DNA from 2 places in the Streptomyces sp. NPDC059917 genome. Region 1 is predicted to be linked to the other one. Evidence: predicted binding sites of a transcription regulator. Region 1 holds the regulator's gene; the other holds the start of a gene.
The links. Region 1 encodes HspR, which represses chaperone genes until heat shock. Its sites were predicted from a motif close to TTGAGNNNNNNNNNCTCAA; they were not measured.
Positions count from the first base shown of each region.

Region 1 (3,405 bases):
CCGGTGTCACCTTCGGAACCCTGGGGCGAGTCGGTCGAGCCCGTGCCGTTCTTCAGAACCGGCGCATTGGTCCAGCCGGTGTCGAACGATGTTCCTGCCGGCGCCATCGTCCAGCCGGTGTCCCAGCTGGCCCTGGCGCTCCCCGCGTCTGTGTCGACGGCGCTGACTGCACCAAAAACCGCAACGGCGGAGAAAACAACGGCAAGCGCCGAGCGAAGCATTCTTTTGTACATGGTCGGCTTCGTCCTCACTTGATGGAATCCTCTCCCCCGCGTGTCCGACGATGGCTCATTCAGGCACGTCACTGCCACAGGGACGATGCATCATGTTCTTGCATGTTCAGGACCCTGGGGGGTGGAGATTTGCCCAGAAGCGGCACAAACGAGACACATCCCCACCCCGTCACGTCTCTGTGCGACGAGGGAGCACGGCTCTACGCGGCAGCGCTCAGCACGGGCCGTATCGCAAGGGGAGAAGTTGAAAATGCTCCCTGCCTGCTTGAATTCGCTCTTCTGCAGCCCGATCCGGACGACGCGAACCAGCTGCGTCCGGTTCCCCCATCCGTCGCATTGGCCCAACGTCTCCACCCGATTGAACGTGAGATCCAGGACCGCCGACGCAGCGCTGTAGATCTCACCGACGCTTTCGAGCCGTTCCTTACCATCAGTGCCCAGAGTCCCGCCAACACTCACGCCATCACCGTGCTGGAGGGATTCGAGCGGATCAACGCGGCGCTGAACCTGGCGACGGCCGAATGTCACACCGAGGTGCTGACCGTCCAGCCCGGCGGCGCCCGGCCCTCGCTCGCCCTGACCCAGGCGCTGGAGCGCGACGCCCCGCTGATCGACCGCGGGGTCAGCATACGGACCCTCTACCAGCACACCGCGCGCCACAGCCAGGGCACGCTGGCCTACGTGGACCGCATCTCCGCGGGCAAGGTGGAGATCCGTACGCTCGAAGAACTGATAGAGCGCCTGATCATCTTCGACCGCACCGTGGCCTTCATCCCCGCCAGCGACGACCGGCGGGTGGCGCTGGAGCTGCGGCACCCGGGTCTGGTCGAGTACCTCATCAAGGTCTTCGAGCAGCTCTGGCGGCGCGCTGTGCCCCTGCGCCAGGAAGTGACGTACCGGCACACCCCCGAGGGGATTTCCGGCGTCCAGCGCTCCATCGCGCAGCTCCTCGTCGAGGGGTACGTCGACGAGGCCATCGCCCGGCGGCTCGGCATGAACGTGCGCACCGCCCGCGCGCACATCGCCAAGCTGGCCACCGTCCTGGGCAGCGGCAGCCGGGCGCAGCTCGGCTTCCTCATCGCGCAGTCGGGGATCCTCGACGGACCGGGCGCCCTGCCGGGCGGCGGCGGGCTCACCGCCGAACACGACCCGGACCCGGACCTCGACCCCGACCACCTGGTCTGAGGAACGCGCACGGGCCCCGCTCCCCGAGGTGGGGAGCGGGGCCCGTGAAGGTCCCTGCGCGGCGGGTCGCGGGTCAGTCCAGCGGCCGCTTGGGCCGCCAGACGACCAGGGCGTTGCCCGGCTGCGGCGGCTGGTACGGGACCAGGTCGCGCCGGTACGAGGCGTGCACCTGGGCCTCGCGCTGGCGCAGCACCGCCGCCGCACCGTCCACAGCCGTGGACAGCTCGGCGACGCGCTGCTGGAGCGCGGCGACCTGGTTCTCCAGCTCGATGATCCGCTTGATGCCCGCCAGGTTGATGCCCTCGTCCTGGGACAGCGCCTGCACCGTGCGGAGCAGCTCGATGTCCCGGGCCGAGTAGCGGCGCCCGCGCCCGGCCGTCCGGTCCGGGGAGACCAGGCCGAGGCGGTCGTACTGGCGGAGGGTCTGCGGATGCAGGCCCGAGAGCTGGGCGGCCACCGAGATGACGTAGACCGGGGTCTCGTCGGTCAGCTGATAAGGATTGCGTCGGCGGCCGTCCATGTCATGCTCCCTTCGCGGACTCGAACAGGATGGAGCGCGGGTCCTCCGAGGCCGTGGCGTCGCGGAACGACTCCAGCGCCTCGCGGGCCTTGTCCGACAGCTCTGTCGGGACGGCCACTTCGACCGTCACCAGCAGGTCGCCGCGGGTGCCGTCCTTGCGGACCGCGCCCTTGCCACGGGCGCGCATCGTGCGCCCGTTGGGGGTGCCCGGCGGCAGCTTCAGCGTCACCGCGGGGCCGTTCAGCGTCGGCACCTTGATGTCGGCGCCCAGGGTCGCCTCGACGAAGGTGACCGGGACGGTGACCGTGAGGTTGTCGTCCCTGCGCCCGAACACCGGGTGGCTGTCCACGTGCACGACGACGTACAGGTCGCCGCCGGGACCGCCGCGCTCGCCCGGAGCGCCCTTGCCGCGCAGCCGGATCCGCTGGCCGTCGGAGACGCCCGCCGGGATCCGGACCTGCATGGTGCGCGAGGAACGGGCCCGGCCGCTGCCCTTGCAGACGTCGCAGGGGGTCTCGGCGATCAGGCCGCGGCCCTTGCAGTCCGCACACGGGTCGGTCAGCGAGAAGCCGCCGCCGCTGCCGCGCGAGACCTGCCCGGTGCCGACGCAGGTCGGGCACACCCGGGGCGTGCCGTTCTTGTCGCCGGTGCCCGAACACGCCTTGCAGGGCGCCTGCGAGGACATCCGCAGCGGCACCGTGGCCCCGTCCACCGCCTCCGTGAAGGAGAGGGTGACCTCGGACTCGATGTCCTGGCCGCGGCGCGGCTGGGTGCGGGTGCCCGCACCGGGGCCCGCGCCACCGCGGTTGAACAGGCCGCCGAACACGTCGCCCAGACCGCCGCCGAAGCCGCCGGCGCCCGCTCCGCCCCCGCCCTGGGCGCCTCCGAAGAGGTCGCCCAGGTCGAAGTTGGAGAAACCGCCGCCACCGCCGGGACCGGGGCGGAAGCCACCGTTCCCGAACAGCGCGCGGGCCTCGTCGTACTCCTTGCGCTTCTTGCTGTCTCCGAGGACGTCGTGCGCCTCGGAGATCTCCTTGAAGCGCTCCTCGGCCGCCGAGTCGCCCTTGTTGGCGTCCGGGTGGAACTCGCGGGCGAGCTTCCGGTACGCCTTCTTGATCTCGGCCTCGGTGGCGTCCTTCGGGACACCGAGGACCTTGTAGTAGTCCTTCTCGACGAAGTCCTTAGTGCTCATCCCCGGTGGCCCTCCTCTCGTGTCGTGCTGACATCAGACCTTCAGCCCTTGTCGGGCCCGTCCGTGTCCGTGCTCTGCTCGGCCGCGTCCTCGGACTTGGCCGGAGCGGCCGCGCCCGGCTGGGGCTCGGCCACCGCGACGCGCGCGGGACGGATCGTACGCTCGCCGATCCGGTACCCCGGCTGCAGGATCGCCACGCAGGTCGTCTCGGTGACGTCCGGCGCGTACGAGTGCATCAGGGCCTCGTGGATCGTCGGGTCGAAGGGCTCGCCCTC
Region 1 is NZ_JBHWLC010000086.1:23,704-27,108, forward strand. Features, by position in the region: gene ACFWAR_RS33485 (hypothetical protein) at 1-251, opposite strand, end outside; gene ACFWAR_RS33490 (helix-turn-helix transcriptional regulator) at 336-1,418, shown strand; gene ACFWAR_RS33495 (heat shock protein transcriptional repressor HspR) at 1,492-1,938, opposite strand; gene dnaJ (molecular chaperone DnaJ) at 1,940-3,130, opposite strand; gene grpE (nucleotide exchange factor GrpE) at 3,172-3,405, opposite strand, start outside.

Region 2 (3,405 bases), on a different contig from region 1:
CGCTCCAGGGTGCGCACGCCCGCCTCGCGGGTGTACTCGCCCGCCAGCTTGCGCAGCGCGTCCTCGCCGAGGGTGACCTCCTCGGCCGCCAGTCCGGCCCGCTCCAGCTGCCGGGGCAGCAGGTGGTCCCGGGCGATGACGACCTTCTCGTCCTCGGTGTAGCCGTCCAGCCGGACCAGCTCCATGCGGTCCGCCAGCGCCTCCGGGATCGCCTCCAGCACGTTGGCGGTGGCGAGGAAGACCACGTCGCTGAGGTCCAGTTCGACCTCCAGGTAGTGGTCCCGGAAGGTGTGGTTCTGGGCCGGGTCCAGGACCTCCAGCAGCGCCGCCGCCGGGTCGCCCCGGTAGTCGGAGCCCACCTTGTCGATCTCGTCCAGGAGCACCACCGGGTTCATCGACCCGGCCTCCTTGATGGCCCGCACGATCCGGCCGGGGAGCGCCCCGACGTACGTCCGCCGGTGTCCGCGGACCTCGGCCTCGTCCCGTACGCCGCCCAGCGCGACCCGGACGAACTTGCGCCCCATGGCGTGCGCCACGGACTCGCCGAGCGAGGTCTTGCCGACCCCGGGCGGCCCGACCAGGGCCAGCACCGCCCCGCCGCGACGGCCCCCGACGACGCCCATCCCGCGCTCGGAGCGGCGCTTGCGCACGGCCAGGTACTCCGTGATGCGGTCCTTCACGTCGCTCAGCCCGGCGTGCTCGGCGTCGAGGATCGCGCGGGCGCCCTGGATGTCGTACTCGTCCTCGGTCCGCTCGTTCCAGGGCAGTTCCAGCACGGTGTCCAGCCAGGTGCGGATCCAGGAGCCCTCGGGCGACTGGTCGCTCGCCCGCTCCAGCTTCTCGACCTCCTTGAGGGCCGCCTCGCGGACGTTCTCGGGGAGGTCCGCCTCCTCGACGCGGACGCGGTAGTCGTCGGACTCCTCGCCCTCCTTCTCGCCGTTCAGCTCGCGCAGTTCCTTGCGCACGGCCTCCAGCTGACGGCGCAGCAGGAACTCGCGCTGCTGCTTGTCGACGCCTTCCTGCACGTCCTTGGCGATGGACTCGGCCACGTCCTGCTCGGCGAGGTGGTCGCTGAGCATCTTGACGGCGAGCCGCAGGCGGGCGACGGCGTCGGCCGTCTCCAGCAGCTGGAGCTTCTGCTCCAGGGTCAGGAAGGGCGAGTAGCCGGAGTTGTCGGCGAGGGCGGAGACGCCCTCGATCTGCTGCACCCGGTCCACGACCTGCCAGGCGCCGCGCTTCTTGAGCCAGCTGGTGGCGAGCGCCTTGTACTCCTTGACCAGCTCGGCGACGGCGCCGGGCAGCGGCTCCGGCACCTGCTCGTCCACCGTCTCGCCCTCCACCCACAGGGCGGCGCCGGGCCCGGTGGTACCGGCCCCGATCCGGACCCGGCCGCGGCCCCGGATCAGGGCCCCGGGATCCCCGTCGGACAGCCGCCCCACCTGCTCGACGGTGCCCAGCACGCCGGTCCCGGCGTACTTCCCGTCGACCCGCGGTACGAGCAGCACCCGTGGCTTCCCGGTACCGGCGGCGGCCTGGGCCGCTTCCACGGCACCGCGCACCTCCGAGTCGGACAGGTCCAGCGGAACGACCATCCCCGGCAGCACGACCTCGTCGTCAAGCGGCAGCACGGGCAGAGTGAGCGTTACGGACGTCGAAGCCATGATTTTCCCTCCGGCAGCGAAGTTGAGCTATGCCGACTCAATGCTTGTGCGCCGCCCAATGTTCCCCAACCGCCGTTCGCCCGGGGCGAACGCGTCCGGCCCCCCTCGGACCCGGGGCCGATGTCAGTGGTGGGTCCTACCCTTCGCGCATGAGCATCCTCGGGAGCTACGTCCGGCTGACCGTCGACGAGCTGGAGCGCGCCCGGCGCGACCCGGCCTGGGTCGAGGCGCTCGGGTCGGGCGGGGCGCGCGGGGAGCGCTGGTGCAGTGCCGGCACGGCCTGGGACGCCCTCGGGTTCCTGACCCGGCGCATCGGTTTCCCCGTCGACATCGCGCACGGCGAGGAGGCGCTCCCCTGGAGCGGGGTGCCGGGGGCCGGGGCGGGGGCGTGGAGCTACGGGCCGCCGCGCTGCCTGACGCCCGGGCAGGTGCGGACCGCCGCCGCGGCCATGGCGGCGACGGACGGCGACCGGCTGGTGGGCGGCGTCGGCCCGGCCGACCTGGCCCGGGCCGACGTCTACCCGGTGCACGCCTGGGAGGGCGGGGCCTCGCTGGAGGGCGTCGTGGCCCGCTACGAAGAGCTGCTGCCCTTCTTCCGCGCCGCGGCGGCGGACGGTGACGCGCTGCTGGTGTGGCTGTCGTAGTCGCCGTGGTCGCCGTGGTCGCCGTGGTCGCCGTAGTCGCTAGGACGTGATCTTCACGTCGCCCGAGCTGGTCGTCACGGTCAGGCGCGCCGTGGACGCCGGGTCCGTCGGGACGCCCACCTCGCGGTCGCCGGAGCTGGTGGTCACGCCGACCCGGTAGGGGCCACCGGGCACGCGCAGGGTCACGTTCCCCGAGCTGGCCTGCGCCGTCACCGAGGAGGGCGCCCGCGTGAAGTCGAGCCGGGCGTCGCCGGAGCTGGAACTCACCTCGGCGGACGGCCCGCCCAGTGCCGTACCGGTGATGTCGCCGGAGGAGGTCGAGACGCGCAACGGCCCGGCGATCCGGTCGGCCCGTACGGATCCGGAACTCGCCTCCAGGTCGGCCTCCGCCACGCCCGTCACCTTGAGGGAGCCGCTGCTCGTGCCCAGCTTCACCTTGGCCGTGGCCGGTACCTCCAGGCGGTAGTCGACGTAGCAGGAGGTGCCGTCGCCGCAGTCGTCGGTGAAGGTGAGGGCCCCGGCGGAGACCCGCTGGTCGGGGCGGGGCACGGTGTCGCCGCGGTAGTGGACCGTGCGGTGGACGGCGACGCCGGGGCCGGTGCCGGGAACCACCTCGATGGAGCCCCTGCGCGCGTTCTTGATCTCCACCGAGGTGACGGCCTCGGCGACGGTGGCGTCGGCGGCCGCGGTCTTCGTCGTCTTCTGGTCCCCGCCGGCGAGGAGGTCGGGGGTGCAGCCGGAGACGAGCAGGCCCGCGGTGAGGGCGGCGAGGGCCGTGACCGGCAGGGTGAGGGCGCGGCGTGAAGTCATGCCACCAGTCTGGCGACCCGGCCCCGCCCGATCGATGGCGCTGCTACCCGTCCCGAGGTAGTGCTAGCACCACCCCCGCCTCCGGCGAGCGTCCTCAATCGCCGGACGGGCTGGAATCGGCCGGGACGACGTCCAAGCCGGTCCGGCGACGCCAACGCCGGTCCCGTGCCCACCGGAAGCGGGCTGGAATCGGCCGGGCTCACGCGCGACGACGCCAACGCCGGCCCCGTGCCCACCGGAAGCGGGCCGGAAGCGGCAAGGGTGACGTCTACGCCGGTCCCGTGGTCACC
Region 2 is NZ_JBHWLC010000009.1:12,687-16,091, reverse strand. Features, by position in the region: gene lon (endopeptidase La) at 1-1,661, opposite strand, end outside; gene ACFWAR_RS07745 (DUF1877 family protein) at 1,811-2,305, shown strand; gene ACFWAR_RS07740 (DUF4097 domain-containing protein) at 2,345-3,115, opposite strand; gene ACFWAR_RS07735 (sulfurtransferase) at 3,384-3,405, opposite strand, start outside.
Region 2: the regulator HspR is predicted to act here: its motif matches at 1,684-1,702, upstream of lon (endopeptidase La).